Regions from separate parts of the Roseateles paludis genome, predicted to be linked through region 3. Evidence: predicted binding sites of a transcription regulator. Region 3 holds the regulator's gene; each other region holds the start of a gene.
The links. The regulator sigma-54, encoded in region 3, starts transcription at its own class of promoters, with help from an activator protein. The targets are predictions, from matches to a motif close to TGGCANGNAANCTGCTTT.
Positions count from the first base shown of each region.

Region 1: ABDJ85_RS12200 (PEP-CTERM sorting domain-containing protein) is a predicted target of sigma-54. The motif match lies at 4,605-4,622, and genes of this name have one in related genera.
Region 2: ABDJ85_RS06355 (PEP-CTERM sorting domain-containing protein) is a predicted target of sigma-54. The motif match lies at 4,737-4,754, and genes of this name have one in related genera.

Region 1 is NZ_JBDPZD010000003.1:200,698-208,248, reverse strand. Features, by position in the region: gene ABDJ85_RS12230 (TolC family protein) at 1-88, shown strand, start outside; gene ABDJ85_RS12225 (TOBE domain-containing protein) at 201-419, shown strand; gene ABDJ85_RS12220 (RBBP9/YdeN family alpha/beta hydrolase) at 440-1,027, shown strand; gene ABDJ85_RS12215 (CysB family HTH-type transcriptional regulator) at 1,129-2,049, shown strand; gene ABDJ85_RS12210 (AbiJ-NTD4 domain-containing protein) at 2,199-3,038, shown strand; gene ABDJ85_RS12205 (sulfate ABC transporter substrate-binding protein) at 3,352-4,410, shown strand; gene ABDJ85_RS12200 (PEP-CTERM sorting domain-containing protein) at 4,692-5,498, shown strand; gene ABDJ85_RS12195 (flavodoxin family protein) at 5,567-6,121, opposite strand; gene ABDJ85_RS12190 (pirin family protein) at 6,152-6,865, opposite strand; gene ABDJ85_RS12185 (Bug family tripartite tricarboxylate transporter substrate binding protein) at 6,951-7,551, opposite strand, start outside.
Region 2 is NZ_JBDPZD010000002.1:96,917-104,467, forward strand. Features, by position in the region: gene ABDJ85_RS06340 (nitroreductase family protein) at 1-827, shown strand, start outside; gene ABDJ85_RS06345 (sterol desaturase family protein) at 851-1,531, opposite strand; gene prsT (XrtA/PEP-CTERM system TPR-repeat protein PrsT) at 1,553-4,336, opposite strand; gene ABDJ85_RS06355 (PEP-CTERM sorting domain-containing protein) at 4,836-5,660, shown strand; gene dxs (1-deoxy-D-xylulose-5-phosphate synthase) at 5,874-7,551, opposite strand, start outside.
Region 3 is NZ_JBDPZD010000001.1:1,125,519-1,133,069, reverse strand. Features, by position in the region: gene argS (arginine--tRNA ligase) at 1-151, shown strand, start outside; gene ABDJ85_RS05350 (SPOR domain-containing protein) at 148-798, shown strand; gene ABDJ85_RS05345 (thiol:disulfide interchange protein DsbA/DsbL) at 810-1,484, shown strand; gene ABDJ85_RS05340 (thiol:disulfide interchange protein DsbA/DsbL) at 1,481-2,131, shown strand; gene lptA (lipopolysaccharide transport periplasmic protein LptA) at 2,189-2,821, shown strand; gene lptB (LPS export ABC transporter ATP-binding protein) at 2,821-3,603, shown strand; gene ABDJ85_RS05325 (RNA polymerase factor sigma-54) at 3,621-5,156, shown strand; gene ABDJ85_RS05320 (hypothetical protein) at 5,445-5,996, shown strand; gene ABDJ85_RS05315 (methyl-accepting chemotaxis protein) at 6,068-7,551, shown strand, end outside.

The sequences.
Region 1 (7,551 bases), on a different contig from region 3:
CCGGCTCGACGCCGAGATCAGCGCCCAGCAGCTGCTGCTGCGCGAGCGCGTGCAGCGCGAGCAACTGGCCCGCGCGCTCGCCCTTTGAGCCCCTGGGCAAGCGCATAAGCATCTGCCAAAGCCTTCGTTGGCGCGCGGGGCGACGACGCCCACACTCCCTCCATCGTCCCCTCGTGGACAGCCTTTGGAAGGAGCCCCCCATGAGCATCACCGCCGTCAACGTTCGCAACCAATTCCGCGGCACCGTCGTCGAAGTCATCGAGGGGCCGGTCGTCTCCGAGGTCGATGTTCGCCTGCCCTCGGGCCAGCTGATCACCTCGGTCATCACGACCCGCTCGGTCAAGGACCTGGCCCTGGCGCCTGGCCGCGAGGTGGTGGCTCTGGTCAAATCGACTGAAGTCTCCATCGCCACCCTCTGAGCGCCTGACTGGAGCTGCGCATGGCCTACCACCTGCCCCGTTTGCTCATCATCCCGGGCCTCAACGACAGTGGGCCCGCGCACTGGCAAAGCTGGCTGCAGCGCCAGCACCGCGACGCCCGCCGCGTGGTGCAGCGCGACTTCAGCCAGCCCGACCTGGCGCGCTGGGCCGAGCGCATCCACAGCACCGTCCAGTCCGCTGGCGAAGGCCCGTGGCTGGCCGTGGCCCACAGCTTTGGCGCTCTGGCCCTGGCCCGCTATCTGGCAGACCACGGCGGCGAGACCATCCAGCAAGCCCTGCTGGTGGCCCCGGCTGACCCCGACCGCTTTGGCCTGGCCGAGCTGCTGCCGCAAGGCCGCCTGCCCATCACCACCCAGCTCATCGCCAGCACCAACGACCCCTGGATGGACCCCGCCACCGCACTGCGCTGGGCGCGGCGCTGGGGCGCGCACCACCGCAACCTGGGCAAGGTCGGGCACATCAATGCCGAGTCCGGCTTCGGCCCCTTCCCACTGGCCCAGCGCTGGGTGGAGTGGCACCGCGCGCGGGCGGCGGCCGAGCAGCGGCATGAGAACGCCAGCTTCCAGGAATGGTCGTTCGGCTACTGACTGCAACGCATTTGCGGGGCGTCTACCCCGCAAATTGCGCATATCGATATCGCCATTGAATCGACGACAAGCCCAGGGTGCCTGCCCACAATCCGGCGCCCATGAACTTCCAACAACTCCGCTCCGTCCGCGAGGCCCAGCGCCGCAACTTCAACCTCACTGAGGTCGCCCAGGCGCTCTTCACCTCGCAGCCCGGCGTCAGCCGCCAGATCCGCGAGTTGGAGGAGGAACTGGGCATTGACCTCTTCGTGCGTGCCGGCAAGCGCCTCACCGGCCTGACCGAGCCCGGCGCCCATGTGCTGCCCATCATCGAGCGCCTGCTGCTGGAGGCCGACAACCTCAAGCACGCCGCTGACGACTTCGCCACCACCGGCAGCGGCCTGCTGCGCGTGGCCGCCACCCACAGCCAGGCCCGCTACGCGCTGCCCCCGGCCGTGCGCGACTTTCGCCTCCAGCACCCCGACGTGAGCCTGCAATTGCACCAAGGCTCCCCGCAGCAGATCGCCCAGTGGCTGCTGCGCGGTGAGGCCGACGTCGGCATCGCCACCGAGGCCCTGGCCCAGTACCCTGACCTCATCGCCCTGCCCTGCTACCGCTGGACCCACGTGGTCATCGTGCCCAAGGGCCACGCGCTGGCCGAGCAGCCGCTGACGCTCGAAGCCCTGGCCCGCGAGCCCATCATCACCTACGAGCCCGGCTACACCGGCCGCTCCCACATCGACGAGGCCTTTGCCGCCGCCGGCCTGCAGCCCCAGATCGCCCTCTCGGCCATGGACGCCGACGTGATCAAGACCTATGTGGAGCTGGGCCTCGGCGTCGGCATCGTCGCCTCCATCGCCTTCGACCCCGAGCGCGACCGCGGCCTGCAAGCCCTCGACGCCCGCCACCTGTTCGCCGACAACATGACCCGCATCGCCGTGCGCCGCAGCGCCTATTTGCGGGACTATGTCTACGCCTTCATCCAGACTTTTGCGCCACCGCTGGTTCGCCAAGCCGTTGAGACAGCGCGAGTGGCTGGCTGACGATCGACCTTTCGGCCTGCGGGTACGTGGCCTTGGTGCTACGGCATCAAAGGGGGAACTTGCAGCGATGACATCCGCGCTGGTTACGCCGCCCGGTGATATGGTGATCATTCACGGTCCACCGAAATCAAGTTTGGCGTCGCAGAACCATGAAGTCGTTCAGTCAGCGGAAAGGACTCAAGCCAATCGCCGAAGTGGCGCAAGTTGGCTCGATGAACGACGTACTCCGCAACGCGCTCTGGAACGCGCTCGACTTCGCGTTCTGGTCGACCGACGGATTCCTCTACGGGCATCATGGTGGCCACGGGGAGATTGAGAACTTCAGCCGCCTGCTTTGGGCGCAATATTTCAAGCAGCCAGTCGATTCGAGGCCTGGTTATGGCTACACCAATCGCGGTCGTCTCATCCTGGATGAGATCCGAAAGTACTACTTTGGCTGTAAGTGGAACGAGGTCTACGACTTCCTCGAGTTCTTGGTACGTGTCTACAGCAAAGAGAAACCTCGTCTCGCCGACTTTCTGAATCGGGTGCTCGAGGGGGAGCTAGCTGGCTACAAGTTCATTGATGGAACGCTTGTAGACATCACTGATCCGCAAGAAAGTCAAATGCTCGCCGAAGCACTGACCGACACGAGGTTCAAGCCGGTTGCCACTCACCTCGAAAGAGCTTTGGGTTTGCTCGCCGATCGCAAGCAGCCCGACTACCGAAACTCCATCAAGGAGTCGATCTCCGCCGTCGAGGCGATGGCTCGAATCGTTTCCGAGAATCCCAAAGCCACCCTAGGCGAAGCGCTGAAGGTCTTGGAGAAGAAGGGCCATCTTCATCCTGCGCTGAAAGACGGCTTCTCCAAGCTGTACGGTTACACGAACGATGATGACGGGATTCGGCATGCCATGCTTGAGGAGCCGAATATCGATCAGTCCGATGCCAGGTACTTCCTGCTTTCCTGTACATCGTTCGTCAACTACCTGAAGGCGAACCTCGCCTAGTGGCGCTTCACGCTTCGCTGGAGGCAATGTGGCTGCTCCGGACCATCGCAACGGCTCAGAAGGGTCCTGCCGGAAATTGCCGGCCGAAAAACTGCTCCAGACGCCGGGCATTCACCCACAGTCGCCATCCTCACGGAATCTGATCCCGAGAGGTCTAGCTACTCTCTGACTGATCAGGCCTGTTGGTCGCCAAGCGCCTGCCGCAGCCCGCGCCATATGCGGTCCCCGCATTTCAAAGCCGGATTCCATTCGTTCTCACTCATGAGACGAATTTCTAGAGTGCAGACATCGGCAACGCATCAAAGATTCCGCCATGTCCCGCACCCTCCGTCCCCTGCAGCTCACCCTCGCTTCACAACGCTTGGCAGGCATCACCCGGTTCGCGGCAACGGTCGTCGCCACATTCGCCGCAGTGGCCGCACTGGCCCTGCCGAGTGCCGCCTCGGCCCAGGCGCTGCTCAACGTCTCCTACGACCCAACGCGTGAGCTGTACCAGGACTTCAACAAGGCCTTCATCGCCCAGTCCAAGACGCCCGTCACGGTGCGCCAGTCGCACGGCGGGTCGGGCAAACAGGCGCGAGCAGTGATCGACGGGTTGGAGGCCGATGTGGTGACGCTGGCCCTGGCCTATGACATTGACGTGCTGGCCGACAAGGGCTTGCTGGCGGCGGACTGGCAAAAGCGCCTGCCCAACAACGCCAGCCCCTACACGTCCACCATCGTCTTCCTCGTGCGCAAGGGCAACCCCAAGCACATCGACGACTGGGCCGACCTGGCGCGCACCGGCATCGACGTCATCACCCCCAACCCCAAGACCAGCGGCGGCGCGCGCTGGAATTACCTGGCGGCCTGGGGCTTTGCGCTCAAGCAGCCGGGCGGCAATGCCGAGTCGGCCAAGGCCTTTGTGAAGCGGGTCTATGCCAACGTCAAGGTGCTGGACTCGGGCGCGCGCGGCGCCACCACCACCTTTGTCGAACGCGGCATTGGCGATGTGTTGATCGCCTGGGAGAACGAGGCCCAGCTGGCCATCAAGGAGCTGGGGCCCACCAAGTTCGACATCGTCACGCCCAAGCTCTCCATCCTGGCCGAGCCACCGGTGGCCGTGGTGGACAAGGTGGCCGCCAAGCACGGCAGCACCGCGCAGGCCCAGGCGTATCTGCAGTACCTGTACAGCCCGGCCGGCCAGGAGATCGCGGCGCGGCACTACTTCCGCCCGCGTGATGCGCAGGTGGCGGCGCGCTATGCCAAGCAGTTTGCGCCGGTCAAGCTCTTCACCATCGACGAGCTGTTCGGCGGCTGGCGCCAGGCGCAGAAGACGCACTTCGACGACGGCGGCGTCTTCGACCAGATCAGCACCAGCATCGGGCGCTGAGCGGCGCCCATACCCGCGCAGGCCGAGCTCTCAGGCCGCCGCCATCGTCACGTGGGCTGGCGTTGGTCGGGGCGCAACGCGCCCTGCCAAAGTGTCGAATTGGTTTACATCTGGCTTGGGGAAGCTGACGGGCCCCGGCATCGACTGCCCGCAACCTGTTGATTGACAAGGGTCGGTGCGCCTGCGACTCCGTATGGCTCATAAATTGCTAATTAGGCATCAGTTATCACACCGCACCGGCAGATATGCCGGATAGCCATCCAACCGGGAGTTAACTGAACATGCGCAACTTTCTCAAAGCCTTGTCCCTAGGCCTGGCCGTCGCCTCAGGTGCTGCATCGGCGGGGCCGACCACGCTCATCTACATCAACAGCAGCAGTGGCGATCTGTACTCATACGACTCGGCCAACGCCTACGCCGAAACCCTGATCGCAACGGGAGCTGGCGCGTACAGCATTTCCTCTGGCCCAGCGGCCAATACCTTGTACATCCAAGGTGTGGGCGCTAGCCTGTCAACCTATAACCTCGTGACGAATACGCAAACCGCCGTTGGTGGCAGCGTGCCAGGCAACGCACTGGGCGAAGGCCGGGATGGCCTGCTCTATGCCGGCAGTGGCACGTCGCTGTACAGCGTCAATCCGCTAGACGGCGCTTCAACGCTCATTGGCGGTGGCGCCTGGAGCTATGCGGGCGATATTGCGGTCGATCCAACTGCCCTGTTGGACATGTACGGTGCGGTCGCCACTGGCGGTGGCGTGGCCTTGGTCAAGATCAACAAGGCGACTGGTGCGCAAACGCTGATCGGCAACTTTGGCGTGAGTGGCTCGATCTTCGGCCTCGGCTTCGCGCTGGACGGCACGCTGTTCGCGACAGGCCCCGATGCCCTCGGTGGCAGCGGCATCTACACAGTGGACAAGTCGACCGGTGCCGCGAGCTTGGTGCATTCGCTGCGTTATGAGGCCTTCGACATGGCGACCCAGCCTTTCGAAACGAAAGAACCCAACCCCGTGCCGGAACCCGCTTCTCTCGCTCTCGTTGGGTTGGCGCTGCTGGGTATGGCTGGCGCACGCCGACGCCGCCAGAGCTGAGCCCGCAGGTCAACGCATCTTCAAAGCCCCGTCGCGCTCGCTGCGCGGCGGGGCTTTTGCTATCCAGATCAGCGCGTCCAGCGCTCCGTCACAGCCTTGACGCGCTCGCCAAAGGCGCGGGCGGTGGCCAGGTCGCCGGGCACCATTTCGTCGGCCGAGGCGTCGCTCGGCGTCTGGGTGATGAGGCCGGCGTAGCCGCCGAGGTTGTTGATGTCGTCGCGCGTGGCAGCCTTGTGGTTGGGGGCCTTCATGCCCATGCCCACCCAGATCATTCCGTGCTGCTGGCTCAGGGTGTGCAGGTACTGCATGGTGCCCTGCTTGTCGCCATTGAGGGTGGCGGAGTTGGTGAAGCCTGCGGCGATCTTGTCCTTCCAGGCCTGGGCGTACCAAGGCTTGCTGGAGGCATCGGCGAAGCGCTTGAACTGCCAGCTCGGGCCGCCCATGTAGGTGGGCGTGCCGAAGACGATGGCGTCGGCTGCCGCGAGGGTGGCCCAGTCGGCATCGCTCAGGGTGCCTTCGGCATTGATGGGCAGCAGCTGCGCGCCGGCCGCAGTGGCCACGGCCTCGGCGACCTTGGCGGTATGGCCGTAGCCGGAGTGGAAGAGAACGACGATCTTGCTCATGAGGGAACTCCTGTTGAATGAGGGGCGGTGTCAGGCACCGAGGTCGAAAACGAGCACTTCGGCGTCCTGGCCGCCGGAGACGCTGATGAGAGAGGTCTCGCTGAGCTGCAGCGCATCACCGGCGGCCAGACGCTGGCCGTTGACGGTGAGGCTGCCGCGCGCGAGGTGCACATAGGCCAGGTGGCCGGCGCTCAAGGCCAGCTCGGCCTGCTCGTCACCATTAAACAGCCCGGCGTACATGCGGGCGTGGGCGTGGATGGACAGCGAGCCCTCGGCCCCATCGGGCGAGGCCACCAGGCACAGGCGGCCGCGCTTGCGCTCGGGTCCGAAGTGCTGCTGCTCGTAGCGCGGCGCCACGCCGGCGGTGTGGGGCTGGATCCAGATCTGCAGCAGGTGGCAGGTGTCCTGCAGCGAGGGGTTGACCTCGCTGTGCATCACGCCGGTGCCGGCGCTCATGCGCTGCACGTCGCCCGCCTGGACCAGGCCCTGGTGCTCGCCGGAGCTGCCCATCCGATCCCGATGCGCCAGCGTGCCGGCGAGCGGGTAGGTCAGGATCTCCATGTCGCGGTGCCCGTGCATGCCAAAGCCGGTGCCGGGCGCGATCAGGTCGTCGTTGATGACGCGCAGCGGCCCGAAGCCCATGCGCTGCGGGTCGTGATAGTCCGCGAACGAGAAGCTGTGGAAGGACTTCAGCCAACCGTGATCGGCGTGGCCGCGCTGGGAGGAGGAGATGAAGGTTTGCATGGCCGAGATCTTGGGGCTGGGCCCGATCCCGACCATGCTGGCGCCGTTGACGGCGCCGTTCAATTCATTCGAATGGGCTCAGCCTTCAATCGCCCTTGAAGCCGCTGGCCTTGACCAGGGCCGCCCAGCGCGGGGCCTCGCTGCGCAGCATCTGCTCGGTTTCAGCGCGCGAGGTGCCCAGCACGCGGAAGCCCGCCTCCTGCAGCTTGGTCTTGGTGGCTGGGTCCTGCAGGGCGGCCACGGCTTGGCGGTTCAGCTGGTCCAGCACGGCGGCCGGCGTGCCATGCGGCGCAAACAGCGCGAACCAGGCCGAGAAGTCGATCTTGGGCAGGCCCAACTCGGCAAAGGTGGGGACGTCGGGCAGCACAGGCGAACGCGTGGCACTCGTGGTGGCCAGCGCGCGCATCTTGCCGCCCTTGATCTGCGCGGCGCCGAGGGCCGTGGAGACGAAGGACGCGGCCACCTCGCCGGCGACGATGGCGGTCACCGCGTCGCCGGTGGCCCGGTAGTGCACGGGCTCGACGGCAAAGCCACCGGCCTCGGCCAGCATCTCGGCGCCAAAGTGGCCCGGCGTGCCGGCGCCAAAGGTGGCCAGGTTGACGCGCTTGCCGCCCGTGCCATTGGCCTTGGCGAACTTCAAGAAGTCGGCAAAGCTGGCGTAGGGCGCATTGACGGGCACGACGAGC
Region 2 (7,551 bases), on a different contig from region 3:
ACGAACAGCCCACCTTTGACATTCGCTTCATCGAAGAAGCGTCACTGATGCCGGATCCGCTCGCGCCGTATATCCAGCAACGGCGGGTGCAGCGCCAGTCGATGCAAACCACGCCGCTGGGACAAACGGCCGAAAAAGCGCTCGAGGCGAGCGTAGGCGAGGGATTCGCCGTTGTCTGGCGAAGGAGCCTGGCTGATCGCGCGCGCCTTGCAAAGCTGTTGTTCCACTCCGCCAAGATTCGCCTGATCTGTCCCGAGGCCTATGAGGTCCATCGCGATGTGATCGAGTGGAATTGCCAGTTCAGCAATACAAAAATACCGGATCAAGCCCTGGGTGCAGATCCCGCCGCACTGCGCTTGATGCGCTTCGCGATGGTCAGTTGGCAGCGCGTCAGCTTCCTTAACAGGTATTTCGCGGGCACCTGGGTACCTCGCATTCAACTGGACGCGCTGCCTGCCCTGCGATGTGGCGCGCACTTTGCCATCACCGCCCGGCAGGAGCCTCAAGGCCTCGACGACTATGTTGCGATTGGCCGTCAGACGCAAAGGTTTTGGCTGACCGCGACAAAACTGGGCCTTCAAATCCAGCCGCAGATCACCCCACTGGTTTTCAGCAGATACGCGAACGCAGGTCGTCGATTCACCACCCATGAGCCCGCGATTCATCTGGCGGAGCAGGTTGCAGCAAAACTAAACGAAGAATTCGGACCCAGCTACCGCCGCATCGGCTTCATGGGGCGAATCGGGTCAGGCAAGGCCGCCGAATCGCGCTCCCTCAGGCGCCCACTCGAAGAATTGCTAATTCCAGGCAAGCCCACCTTGGAATAGCAAACCCCACCGTGCCCAGATAATTATTCCTTGTACTGCGTACGGAATATTTTATCAAATATTGGGAAGGTTATATTAAAGTTGTAGCGCGACATCAGCCCGATGCGGTGGTGATACAGATGCCCACGAGATAAATAATCTACAAATGGGATGCGCTTCAACAGGCCACCTGCCCTAGTATGGTAGGAAAAATGCAAGGCCTCATAGAGCAGATAGTAGGAATAGGCAACCAACGCGAATTGCCAACCTCGATCAGCACCAAAAACAAAACCAACCACCCCGGCTATCAGAGCAATTACCAAAGACAGCCCCACAAAAATATAATACGGCAAAATCGCCGCATAATAGTCCTCAGGCTGCTCGAAATAGAAATGCTCGTCAGCGTAAAAATTGTGATGGATGGTCACATGCTCATAAACCACGGGCATCAAACGCATCCGGTGATGCATGGGATAGCGATGCAGCCAGTACTCAATACCGTTCGCGACCAAAAAGTAGGCAGGCAGCGAGATCCAGAACCAAATATCAAATGCTTCAATCCGCCAAACAATAAAACCAAGGATTGAGAGCAAAAGCAAGAAAACTGCCAGCACATACACCGTCCCGCTGGGGCGGCGCCGTACGCTTTCGCGGAAGCTGGCCCGATATTCGTTTGAGCCAAATTTCGGCCCCCTATCCGGCAACTCTGGCTTGTCAGTGCGCATGGCATTCACCCCATCGGGCCGTCAGTTGGCTGATTTCTGCAGCTTCTTCAGCAATTCATTGACTTCGGCTTGCCGCGGATACCGTGAGCCCTCATAGGCGAGCCGATCCAACTCTGCGCGAGCAAGTGTCAAATCGCCCGCCTTCAAAGCAATCCGAGCCAAGGTCAGACGAGCATCTTGCAAATCAGGCGCCATGGATACAACCTGCCGTTGCAACTCCATGGCCTGCTTGATTTGCCCGGCCTCCGCCAGCGCTGCCGCATAGGTATCCATCACCGCAGGGACCTTGGGAGCCAATTTTCGGGCTCGCTCGGCATACTCCAACGCACCCGTTTTGTTCTGGTTCATCAGCGCCCATGCCATATTGTTGTTGGCATTGACATGCTCCTTATTCACCGCCAGCACCTTGCCGAATTCAGCTTCTGCCAAAGGCCAATCACCAGCGCGCATGGCGGTCGTGCCCACCTGGAAGACAAATTTGATGTCTTCAGGGTGCTTGGCCTCCCACTCAGCGGCAAATCGGCGCGCCTCGTCACGCTGCTGCATCTGACCCAGCACATCAAAGAGACGAATGGCTGCGGTGGTCGACGGCGTCTTGCTGAGAGAAGTTCGGAGCGCGCTGGCGGCGGCCGGCCACTGCTTTGAATCGATATGAACGCTGGCTTCAAGCAGGAACCCTATTCCGTCCATCGGGCGCGCCGCTTGGATCTTCTTGGCCAAGGCCAGCGCCTCTTTGAAGCGCTTTTCCGCCGCGAAAAACTCTATTTGCTTGGCCTGCGCATCCAAGAGATTCGGTGCAACGTCCAAGGCCTTGCGCAACGCACCGATTGCTGAAGCCCGGTCGCCTCGCTCCAAATACAAATCGACCAGACGCATCTGTGGCACGGGTGAGTTTGGCGTGATGCTCGCAAGCTTCCTGAACGTGGTAACCGCCTGCAGGTATTCCCCCTTGGCACGCTGAGCTCGGCCCAATACGTCAAGTAGTTGGGGATCATCAGGAATTGCGGCCACCGCCTCCTGCGCGACCTGCAAACCTTCCTTTGACTTCCCGATGCGCAGTAGATATTCGGCGTAAGCAACACGGCCTTCGACCCGAGTTGGATTCTTAGCAACCACTTGCTTGAGCGTCTCTTCCACAGCCTCCTGGGGATCCCCCATGCGAGCGCGCAAATCGGCAATTGCCAAAAGGGCGTACAGGTTCCCTGCATCTTTGGCCAGAATCGCATCAAACCGACTTTTCGCCGCCTTCAAATCCTTGGCCTCAATATCCAGCGCTCCCAAGGCCCGGGCGGCAGGAAAATAGGTCTCGTCACGCTTGAGCGACTTCAAATATGCCTCGCGCGCGGCAGTCACATCCCCCTTGGCGGCCATAACCTTCCCCCTCAGGTAAGACGCAAGCGGGGATTTTTCATCCTTCTCCTCAAGGCGAACCAGGGCAGGCAAAGCGGTGTCGAGCCGTGCCTGCCGCAGCAGTACCGAAACCAAGGCTAAATCAGCAAAGGTGGACTTGTCGCTGCTGGCAATACGCTCCAGTGCATCCAGCCCCTCGGCCGCCTGCCCTTGCGCAATGCGGCTCAGTGCCATCGTTGTCCGGATTTGAGGATCCGACGGGCTGCTACGCGCCGCACGTTCCAACAGGACTTGCGCCTTGGCCGGATTGCCTTCGTGCAGATAAGCCTCGGCAGCGATGGACAACGCATTTGCCGAAGGCTCTGGCAAGTCGAGCAGCGGCTGGAGCGTCCTCAACGCCTTGTCGGTATGACCCTGCCGCACCTGAATCTGTGCCAGCAAGGGTCGACTCGAATCCATCGACGGCCCTGAGTTGACCGCCCGCGTCAAATAGCTTTCCGCGAGGGTCATTGCACCGCTTCGGTATTCAATCTCACCGGCCAGCAGCAGCGCCCTTGGATCCGGGTTTTTGGCCTTGAGCAACGGCTGGGTCAAATCACGCGCCAAGCGCAGATTCCCTTCCAGATATTCAGCCTGCGCACGAAACAGCATCGCAATCGGACTGCGCGGCATCAACTTGCGCATCTGATCCAGCTGAGCCCTGAGCGCTGCCTTGTCACCTTGGCCGTAATAGAGCGCCAGCAACTCGGCGTGTGCACTGACGAGCGTCGGCTCAGACTTCAAGGCTTCACGTTGGCTGGCGATGGCGCCAGGGATGTCTTTTTTGTAGTGCCGCAGCAAGACACCCTTTGCGTGCAATGCCTGCGCAAGTTGGGGCGATTGCTTGAGCACTTCGTCGATCAGCGCCAGCGCGGCCTCGGGTTTGCCTTCGGACCAAAGCATGTTTGCCAGGGCCGCACTCGCGACCGGGTGCTTCGGCACCGCCTGCAAAGCCGCATCAATCGCCCGCCTTGCCGCTGGCGTATCGCCCTGCGTGGCCCAAGCCGCAGCCAGACCGACCTGAAGTTCAGCCATCGCAGCGGGGCTGTCAAACTTCTTGCCCGCGTAAGTCTTGATGGCCTCGTCGGCCCGGCCCATCGCCGTCAAAGCCTTGACGAGTTCAGGCACGACATCCGACTCCGCCTGCCCCTGCAGCAACGCCTTGCGCAATTCGACTTCCGCCTCGATGGGCTGCCCTGCATCGAGCAATGTTTTGCCCAGCAAAAATCTCACCGGCGCTGAATCAGCCTTTTGCAAGGCCTCCTTCAACGTGATCATGGCTGCGGGCTTGTCCCGCTTGGCAATCTGGCGCCGCGCCTCCTCGAGAGGGTCACCCCGACTCCCCCAATCACAGGCCTGCATAAGTCCAGTGACTGCGAGGACGCTCACCAAAACCCGAAATCTGCCTGTATGCATCGAAGACCCTGAGGACGATGGAACACCTTGTTGACGACGCGCACGCCCGACAGCTCCGTCGGCAAACCAGTCCCGTCAACGATCAAAGCATCGTACAGCGCAGGGCCTTGGCAGCGCGGCGATTCGAACCCGAGATTGGCACCAGCGGGAAGACAAACGTCACCTTTGCCGCGTGCGTCGCGTAGACGAGCCTTAATTTGGGCAGGCAACCGGCCTGAGCGCGGCATTCAGTCGGCCAAGCGCAACCTACCGTGATGCCGCGCGAAGCATGTATGGCGCGCCAAAGACAACGCCAAGCACCGCCGAGCGGTGTCGACATCCTTTACACAAGCCGACCTCATCCAGCCTTCCGCCGCCAAGATGTCGACCAAGCCATTGATATACAAGGTATTTTTTAATCTGGCACAGACGTTGCGAATCCCAGGCACGAGGAGAACCTTCACAGGAACTTCTGCAAACTAACCCACAGGCTCTGCCTGCGGCCCACTTAGGAGAGATCATGAATGCATTTCTGAAGACCGCGATTGCTGGTGCTGCTGCAGGCCTCGCACTCGCTGCGCAAGCTGTCGTCATTGACGACTTCAACAACCCTAGCCCTGGCAATCAAACCGTTTACGACACGCAAATTTCGAGCACGGTTGGTGACAGTTCGTCGTACAGCGGTGCCGGTATTCTTGGCGGTCAACGTGATTTGTACGTCATCAAGACCGGTATCGAGGATTCTGGCCTTGCTGGCGCCATCAGCGCATCCGTAGAGAACGGCAAGTACTCGTTCAACTCGGGCTCCGGTCAGTCCGGCGTTGGCATCATCCGTTGGGATGGTTTGGCCAACACCGGCTTCAACCAGAACGTTGGTGACACGATCGCCACCAATCTGAGCAACGCTATCGGTTCGATCAACGGCAACGGTTTCGCTGCGACCGACCTGCAGACGACCGGCTCCGGCGCTTTCGTACTGGACGTGATCAGCGCTGATGCTGGCTTCAACTTCACGTTGCAAGCCTTCTCCAACGGCGGCACGCAGTTCTCGTCGTTCACGGCCGTGTCGGCCGGCGGCCCTGGCACTTACATCATCCCGTTCAGCGTGTTCTCGTTCGTGCCGGCACTGCAGTGCGCTGGTGGCGCGGCCTCTGGTTGCGCGGACTTCTCGCAGATCACTGCGCTGCAAGCCATCATCAACTTCCCGGGCGCTCCGGTGGTTGACGTTGACCTGCGCATCGACATCGTCGACAACGTGGTTCCCGAGCCCGCCGCTCTGGGCCTGGTTGGCCTGGCCCTGGTGGGTGCTGGTGTGGCCCGCCGCCGCGCCCGCAAGGCTGCCTAATAGCCCCTCTCGGCGGCGGTTTCGACCGCTGCCTGAGCAAAACAAAGAGAGCCGCGTGATGCGGCTCTCTTTTTTTGTGCTCACCGCCTTGCAGACCAAGCTTGCCAGGCAACGGTGTTCAATTCGGGTCATCCAGCGTTGCGAAGTGGCCGCCTCACGCCACGACGGCGGGCGTCCTCCCTATTAGGGGCTTATTGCCAAATGACCGAGTGCCTAGTCGTTCGCCGCTCGCAGCGGGCTCGCGGCACGGTCAACAAATCGATGCGTGATGCTGGCTTCGAGCCCGGCGGCGTCCAAGCCGCATGCCGCCATCAGCTTGGCCGGATCTCCATGCTCAACGAACTCGTCAGGCAGGCCCAGTTGGAGCACCGGGATGTCGATGCCGGCCGCATGCAGACTCTCTGAAACAGCAGAGCCGGCCCCCCCCATCACACAACCATCTTCGATGGTGACGATTGCGTCGTGGGTCCGGGCGATTTCTGCCACCAAGGCCTCGTCAAGCGGTTTAACGAAGCGCATATTGACCACCGTGGCGTCGAGCCGTTCGCCAGCGACCAAGGCTGGGTGCAGGACGGTGCCGAACGCCAGCAGCGCAATTCGTTTGCCAGTACCGACACCTACGCTCGACCGCCGCCGGATCTCTCCGCGCCCCCAGGGCAATGCAGACATCAGCTTGCGCGGCACCACGCCAGCACCTGCTCCGCGTGGGTAGCGCACAGTGGCCGGGCCGCTGTGCTGGAACGCCGTGTAGAGCGCCTGCCGGCATTCATCTTCATCCGAAGGTGTCAGCACCGCCATATTGGGAATGCAGCGCGTGAAGGCAATGTCGTAATTGCCCGCGTGCGTTGCGCCATCCGCTCCGACCAGTCCGGCCCGATCCAGGGCGAAGACGACAGGCAGGTTCTGGATGGCGACGTCGTGAATCAGCTGATCGTAGGCGCGCTGCAGGAAGGTCGAGTAGATGGCCACGACGGGCTTCAAGCCCTCGCAGGCCAAGCCGGCCGCAAAGGTGACCGAATGCTGCTCGGCAATGCCGACGTCGTAGTAGCGCTCGGGGAAGCGCTTGTGGAACTCGACCATGCCGGACCCCTCGCGCATGGCGGGGGTGATGCCCACGAGGCGTTGGTCCTGCTCGGCCATGTCGCAGAGCCAATCGCCAAACACCTGGGTGAAGCTCAGCTTGGGCGGCGTTGCCGGCTTGACGAAACCCACAGCCGGGTCGAACTTGCCGGACGCGGCGTGGTACTTGACGGGGTCGGCCTCGGCCAACTTATAGCCAGCACCCTTCCTCGTGATGATGTGGAGGAACTGGGGCCCACGCTTTTCACGCAGGTTCTCCAGCATCGGGACCAGTGCATCCAGGTCGTGGCCATCGATGGGGCCGACGTAGTTGAAGCCGAATTCTTCAAAGATGGTGCCGGGCACCACCATGCCCTTGGTGTGCTCTTCGAACCGCCGCGCGAACTCGTAGAACGGGGTGTTCTTGAGCACGCTTTTGGCGCCTTCCCGCGCAGCCGAGTAGAAGCTGCCGCTCATCAAGCGCGCCAGATATTTGTTCAGCGCACCCACCGGCGGGCTGATGGACATGTCGTTGTCGTTGAGGATGACGAGCAGGTCGCCCATCAGGCCGCCGTGCGAAACCCCGGCGTTGTTCAGCGCCTCGAAGGCCATGCCGGCCGTCATCGAGCCATCGCCAATGATGGCCACGGCGCGCCGGTCTTCGCCTTTGAGCCGGGCGGCCATCGCCATGCCATGGGCAGCTGAAATGCTGGTGGATGAATGGCCGGTGCCGAATGTGTCGTACTCGCTCTCATCACGGCGGGGAAAGCCGCTGATGCCGCCCAACTGGCGCAGCGTGCCCATGCGATCACGGCGTCCGGTGAGGATCTTG
Region 3 (7,551 bases):
CGAGCGCGTGCTCGACCAGGCGCCCGAGCTCTGCCGCGCCCGCTGCGCCTTGCTGGCCGCCACGCGCCAGGTGCTGTCCAATGCGCTGGCCGTGCTGGGCGTGAGTGCGCCGGAGCAGATGAGCAGGGAACAGCCGGAGGCGGTCGAATGAGTGCAGAGAAGAAGGAAAAGGGCGGGTTCTTCGTCGGCGTGATCGTCGGGCTGCTGCTTGGGCTGGCCATTGCACTCGGCGTGGCGCTCTACATCACGAAGGCGCCTGTCCCCTTCATGAACAAGCTGCCCCAGCGCACGGCCGAGCAGGACGCCTCCGAGGCCGAGCGCAACAAGAACTGGGACCCCAACGCCCCGCTGGCCGGCAAGGCTGCCGCCCGCAGCGCCAGCGGCGTGGTGGTGGGTGGGGCCGCGTCGGCGCCGGTGGCGCCGGCGCCAGCAGCCGCAAAGGTAGACGCCAAGCCGGATCACAAGGCCGACGCCAAACCCGAAGCAAAGGCCGACACGAAGCCCGACGCAAAAGCCACGGCGGCGTCCGCCGCGGCGGCGGCCTCGGCAGCCGGCAGCGACCCCACGGTCTACTTTGTCCAGGTCGGCGCCTACGTGCGCGCCGAGGACGCCGAGAGCCAGAAGGCCAAGCTCGCGCTGCAAGGCTTCACCGCCAAGGTGCTGGAGCGCGAGCAGTCCGGCCGCACCGTCTTCCGCGTGCGCATTGGCCCCTTTGACACCCGCGCCGAGGGTGAAGCCCAGCAGACCAAGGTCGAAGGCGCCGGCTTCGAGGCCAACCTCGTCCGCGTCCAGCGCTGAAGGAGTCGCCCATGGTGATGCCCCGCCGCCCCCTCGTGCTTGGACTGCTGCCCGCCAGCTTGGGTCTGCCCCTGGCCGAGGCGCAGGCCCAGGCCGGCCCCATACCGGGCCGCCACTACGCAGTGCGCAACGCTCCGGCCCAGGCTCCAAGCGACCCCACGCGCATCGATGTGGTGGAGTTCTTCTGGTACGGCTGCCCGCATTGCTATGTGTTCGAGCCCGTGATCGAGCAATGGGCCAAGCAGTTGGCGGCAGACGTCAACTTCCGGCGCGTGCACGTGCAGTTCCGCGCCAACATGAAGGGCCACCAGCGCATGTTCTTTGCGCTGGAAGCCCTCGGGCTTGAACCCCAGGTCCGGCCTGCAATCTTCGCGGCCATGCATCGCCAGGGCCAGATGCTCGACGACCTGGAGTCACAGGCGCGCTTTCTGGCCATGGCCGGCGTGGACAGTGCCAAGTACCAGGCCGCCTGGAAGTCCATGGGCGTGGCCACGCGCTGCCTGCAAGCCGACCGCCTGGCTGAAGCCTACGACATCGACGGCGTGCCCTCGATTGGCATCGCCGGCCGCTTCCTGACATCGCCGAGCATGCAGAACACCGCCGAAGGCCTGCCCGAACCCGAACTTGGCCGCCGCGCTGTGCAGGTGGCCGACTACCTCCTCCAACGCCAACGGACCGCCCGATGAAACGCCGCGACCTCTCCGCCCTGATTGCCCTCGCCCCCTTGGCCGACCTGGCCAGCGCACAAGGCGCGCCGGTCGAAGGCAAGCACTACATCCGCCTCGGCCAAGCCCTGCCCAGCACGCCGGGCAAGATCGAGGTCGTCGAGTTCTTCTTCTACCTGTGCCCGCACTGCTTCGCCTTTGACCCGGTGCTGGAACAGTGGGTCAAGACCCTGCCGGCCGACGTCACTTTCCGGCGCGTCCCCATCGGCACCCAGGCCCAGCTCAAGCTGCTGGCCAAGGCCTACTACGGGCTGGAGAGCCTGGGCCAGACCCACGCCACCCACTCGGCACTGTTCAACGCCATCCACCGCGAGCGACTGGACCTGAGCACCGAGGACAAGCTGCTGGCCTTCCTCGGCCGCATCGGGCAGGACCCGGCCAAGGTCAAGCAGGCCATGAATTCTTTCGGCGTCCAGACCAAGGCGCAGCAGGGCCTGAAGCTGGCCGAGTCCAGCGGCGTCGACAGCGTGCCCCAGCTCACCATCGCCGGCCGTTGGCGCACGGGGCCCGGCATCGTTGGCGCACCCGGGCAGGCAGAAACCGTCTCGGGCCAACAAGCCTGCGCCGTTGCGGATTTCCTCATCAAACAGGCACGCGGCAAGGCTTGATTTCGGTCGGGCGCACCGGCGCAGGCGCCTAGAATCGCCTGCAACTTCTGTGCCGCCATGATCCGAAACGCGCCGCTGCTGGCCCCCGCCCTGCTGACCGCCCTGCTCGCCACGCTGTGGGGAGCCCCCGCCGCGCAGGCGGCCAAGACCGACCGGACCCAGCCCTTCGTCATCCAGTCTGACAACGGTGGCGAGGGCAACAAGATCTCGCAGCGCACCCGCCTGACGGGCAATGTGGTGATCTCCCAAGGCACGCTGCAGTTGCGCGCCGAGAGCGTGGACCTGCGCATCACGGCCGACGGCTTCCACCAGGCGCTGGCCAGCGGCACCACCGGCAAGCCGGTCAGCTTCAGCCAGGGGCGCGACGTGCCCGGCGAGAGCGTCCAGGGTCAGGCGGACCAGGTCGAGTTCGACACCAAGAGCGACACCGTGCGCTTCATCGGCAATGCGGTGGTCAAGGTCTTGCGCGGCACGGCCGTGGCCGAGGAGGTCTCGGGCGCCGTGGTGCTCTATGACAACCGCAACGAGGTGTTCCGCTTCGAGGGGGGCCACGCCTCGCCCAACCCGGCCGGCCGTACCCGACTGGTGATCATGCCTCGGGCCTCGGCGGCCGAGGCAGCAGCCTCCGCGGCACCGTTGCCGCTGCAGCCCAGCACCACGCTCACCCCTCCCGCGAAGACCGCTCCGTGATGACTGCCGCGACGGAGAGCCGCCACGAGACTGCCGCGACGGAGAGCCGCCTCGACGCCGAGAGCCTGGCCAAGAGCTACGGCGTGCGCCGCGTCGTCAAGAACGTGCACCTCAGCGTGCGGAGCGGCGAGGTGGTCGGCCTGCTGGGCCCCAACGGCGCCGGCAAGACCACCAGCTTCTACATGATCGTCGGCCTCGTCCGCTCGGACGCGGGCGTGATCCGCATCGACGGCCAGGAGGTGCAGCGCTTGCCCATCCATGCCCGCGCGCGGCTGGGCCTGTCCTACCTGCCGCAGGAGGCCTCGATCTTTCGCAAGCTCAGCGTCGAGCAAAACATCCGCGCGGTGCTGGAGCTGCAGCAGGACGAACGCGGCCGCTCCCTGCCCAAGGCGCGCATCGACGAGCTGCTCGAAGGCCTGCTGCACGACCTCTCCATCGAAAGCCTGCGCCACAGCCCGGCCCCCGCCCTCTCGGGCGGCGAGCGCCGCCGCGTCGAGATCGCCCGGGCGCTGGCCACTCAGCCGCGCTTCATCCTGCTGGACGAGCCCTTTGCCGGCGTGGACCCCATCGCCGTGCTGGAGATCCAACGCATCATCGGCTTCCTCAAGGCGCGCGGCATCGGGGTCCTGATCACCGACCACAACGTCCGCGAGACCCTGGGCATCTGCGACCGGGCCTACATCATCAGCGAGGGCACGGTGCTGGCCCAGGGCACGCCGGACGAGATCGTGGCCAATCCGGACGTTCGCAAGGTGTATCTGGGCGAACACTTCCGCATGTAGGGCAAGAGCGTCCGTCGATGAAGCCCACCCTACAGCTCCGCCTCAGCCAGCACCTGGCGCTGACGCCCCAGCTGCAGCAGTCCATCCGCCTGCTGCAGCTCTCGACCCTGGAGCTGAACCAGGAAGTCGAGCAGATGCTGGCGACCAACCCACTGCTGGAGACGGAGGAGGAGTTCAGCGTCAGCACGCCCGAGCTGGCCAGCAATGCGCCGGCCGAGCGCGACGATGCCGCCCCCGACTACAACGACAGCGCCGAAGCGAACACTGAAACTGCAGGCGAGCGCGAGCTGGCAGCCGACGACTTTGGCACCACCGACCGCGAGGACTGGTCCAACGGCACCGAAGGCGACGACTTCGACGGCATCCGCGAGCTGCCCAGCAGCAGCCCGGCCAGCAGCGGTGACGACGACGGCGAGCGTGGCGAGACCGAGTCGGCCGACATCAGCCTGGCCGAGCACCTGGCCCAGCAGCTGGCCGGCATGCACCTCTCGGCGCCCGAACGCACGGCGCTCCAGATCCTGATCGACTCGCTCAACGAGGACGGCTACCTCGAAGACAGCCTCGAAGAGATTGCCGCCAGCCTGCTGCCCGGCGAGGACGAAGAAAACGCGGAAAGCCGCGAGGAGCTGCTCGACCACCTGCGCATCGCCCTGCGCTGGCTGCAAAGCCTGGACCCCGCCGGCATTGGCGCCCGCAGCCTGCCCGAGTGCCTGTGCCTGCAGCTGGCCACCCACCCGGCCAGCCCCGAGCGCGACCTGGCCGCCACCATCGCGCGCAGCCACCTGGAGCTGATGGCGCGCCGCGACACGCGCCGCCTGCTGCTGGAGACCGGCGCCGACGAGGCCCTGCTGCGCCGCGCTCAAGGCCTGATCACCACGCTGGAGCCCAAGCCCGGCCGCCGCTTTGCCACCAACAGCGCCGCCGCCGTGGTGCCCGACGTCATCGTGCGCAAGACCGGCCCCGGGGGCCGCGAGTTCCGCGTGATGCTCAACCCCGATGTCGCCCCCAAGCTGCGCATCAACGAGCTCTATGCCAATGCCCTGCGCGCCACGCGCGGCGGCATCAGCAACTCGCCGCTGGGCGGGCAGTTGCAGGAGGCGCGCTGGTTCATCAAGAACATCCAGCAGCGCTTCGAGACCATCCTGCGTGTCAGCACCGCCATCGTCGAGCGCCAGCGCGGTTTCTTCCAGCACGGCGAACTGGCCATGAAGCCCCTGGTGCTGCGCGAGATTGCCGACGAGCTGGGTCTGCACGAGTCCACCATCTCGCGCGTCACCACCGCCAAGTACATGGCCACGCCCTGGGGCACCTTCGAGCTGAAGTATTTCTTCGGCTCGGGCCTCAACACCGAGACCGGCGGCGAGGCCTCCAGCACCGCCGTGCGCGCGCTGATCAAGCAGTTCATCGCCGCCGAAGACACCAAGAAGCCGCTGTCGGACAGCGCCATCGCCGGCATGCTCGACGAGCAGGGCATCCAGTGCGCGCGCCGCACCGTCGCCAAGTACCGCGAGGCGATGAAGATCGCCCCGGCCAACCTGCGCAAAGCCCTCTGATCACAGGGCCTACCGGCTGCGGAGCAGCCGGGTGTCGCGTGCTCAACACAGACACGCAAATGTCATGGGCGCTGAACCGCCAAAAAGCACCGATTGGCCCCCTCGCAACTTACCAGGGTCGGTTGTGAGCCCCCCGGAACTGACAGCACACTCAAATTCGCATGCGAGCAAGGCTCCAGGTCGTTGCCGCCGCACAGGGAGAGTGCAGTCACGTGGGCGTTGACCCCATGGCTCTCCTTGTTGTCGGCGCCTGCGCTCGCAGCGTCAACTTTTCAGGAGAGGCTCCCCATGTCCATTTCTTCCGTGTCCAGCAAGCTTTTCGCGACGGCCCTCGTCGCTGTCGGGTTCGTCGTCAGCACCGCCTCCGCCGCATTGCCTCCAGAAGTGCAAGCCAAAGTGGACAAGGCCAAGACCCGCCTGGTCGCGCTGGCAGCCGACCCCGGTGTGATCGCCGCCATCAAGGACGCCAATGCCAAGGGCGACGGCGGCATGACCAATGGCAAGTGGGTCGATCTGCCGGACTCCGACGCCTTCATCCAGGCCCTGCTCAAGTCCAAGGTCAGCCTGCAGATCGCCAAGTGGGAGCAGGAAGACGACAACATCAACAAACTGCTGCTGCGCGACCAGAAGGGCAACCTCGTTGGCGCCAGCGTGCGCCCGCTGATCTGGAACAACGCGACGCGCCCGGTCTTTGCACAAGCCCTCAAGGGCCAGGCCTGGGCCGCTGACGAGATCAAGCCCGACACCTCGACCCAGGTGCCCAGCGTGCACGTGTCAGCGCCGGTGCTGGACCACGGCAAGCCCATCGGCGTGCTGCACGGCGCCGTAACCGCCAAGTGATAGCGCGAAGTGAAAGCGTGCCGGGCTGCTAGCGGCCCGGCTGGATGCACAACCGTTCCCAGGAGCAAGACATGCTCAACTCCCTCAAAGTCGGACACCGCCTTGCGGCCGGCTTTGCCACCGTGCTGATCCTGCTCGGCATCATCAGCATGCTGTCGCTCGGCCGCCTGGCCTCGCTCAAGTCCGATCTGGCCGCCGTCACGGGCGAAGCGCCGGAACGCCTGGCCAGCAAGCTCAGAGACCTGGCGCGCTACCAGAGCGTGACCATCCGCGACGTGATCATGCAGGACGACATGGCCTTCAAGAAGAAGGAATTCGACCTGATGAAGGCGGCCCGTGCCGACTACGAAAAGACCTCGGACAGCCTGGCCGCGCTGGTGCAGAACGAACCTGCTACGCGTGACGCTTTGGCCCGCGCCGCCAGCGCGCTGGCCAGCACCAAGGGCATGATCGAGAAGATCGTCAACCTGACCATGAGCGATGACATGGCCGGGGCCTCGGCCATGATCCGCGACCAGCTGCGCCCCGCCCAGGTCGCGCACGTCAAAGCGCTGGACGAGGTGATCGACAGCATCAAGGTCTCCTCCAGCCGGCGCGACGAAGCCGCGACCGCCAGCTACCGCGTGTCGGTGTGGCTGATCATCGGGCTGTCGGTGGCGGCGCTGCTGGTGGGCGGCATGGTGGCCTGGCGCATCCAGCTCAGCATCACGCAGCCGCTGGCCGAGGCGGTGTCGATCGCCCAGTCCATCGCCGAAGGCGACCTCTCGCGCGAAATCCACGAGCACTCGAACGACGAGATCGGCCGGCTGATGCATGCGCTGCATGCCGTCAACGGCGACCTGAGCCGCATCATGCAGACCGTCCGTGCCTCGGCCGAGACCATGCAGACCGCGACCGTCGAGATCGTGGCCGGCAACTCGGACCTGAGTCAGCGCACCGAGCAGCAGGCCGCCAACCTCGAACAGACCGCCGCCTCGATGGAGGAGCTGACCTCCACCGTGCGCAACACCGCCGACACCGCACAGAGCGCCTCGACCCTGGCTGGCCAAGCCAGTGAATCGGCGGCCAAGGGCGGCTCGGTGGTGGCCCAGGTGGTCGAGACCATGAGCGCCATCCAACAAAGCTCGCGCAAGATCACCGACATCATCGGCGTGATCGACGGCATCGCCTTCCAGACCAATATCCTGGCCCTGAACGCCGCCGTCGAGGCGGCCCGGGCCGGCGAGCAAGGGCGGGGCTTTGCCGTCGTGGCCGCCGAGGTGCGGGCCCTGGCCCAGCGCTCGGCCCAGGCCGCGCGCGAGATCAAGACCCTCATCGGCGCCAGCATGGAGAACGTCGAGACCGGCAGCTCGCTGGTGGCCGATGCCGGCGTCACCATGACCGACATCGTCGATCAGGTGCAGAAGGTCAGCAGCCTGATCGCCGAGATCAGCGCCGCCACGCAGGAGCAGACGCGCGGCATCGCCCAGATCAACCAGGCCGTCGGCCAGCTGGACCAGGTCACGCAGCAGAACGCCGCCTTGGTGGAAGAGAGCGCCTCCGCCTCCGAGAGCCT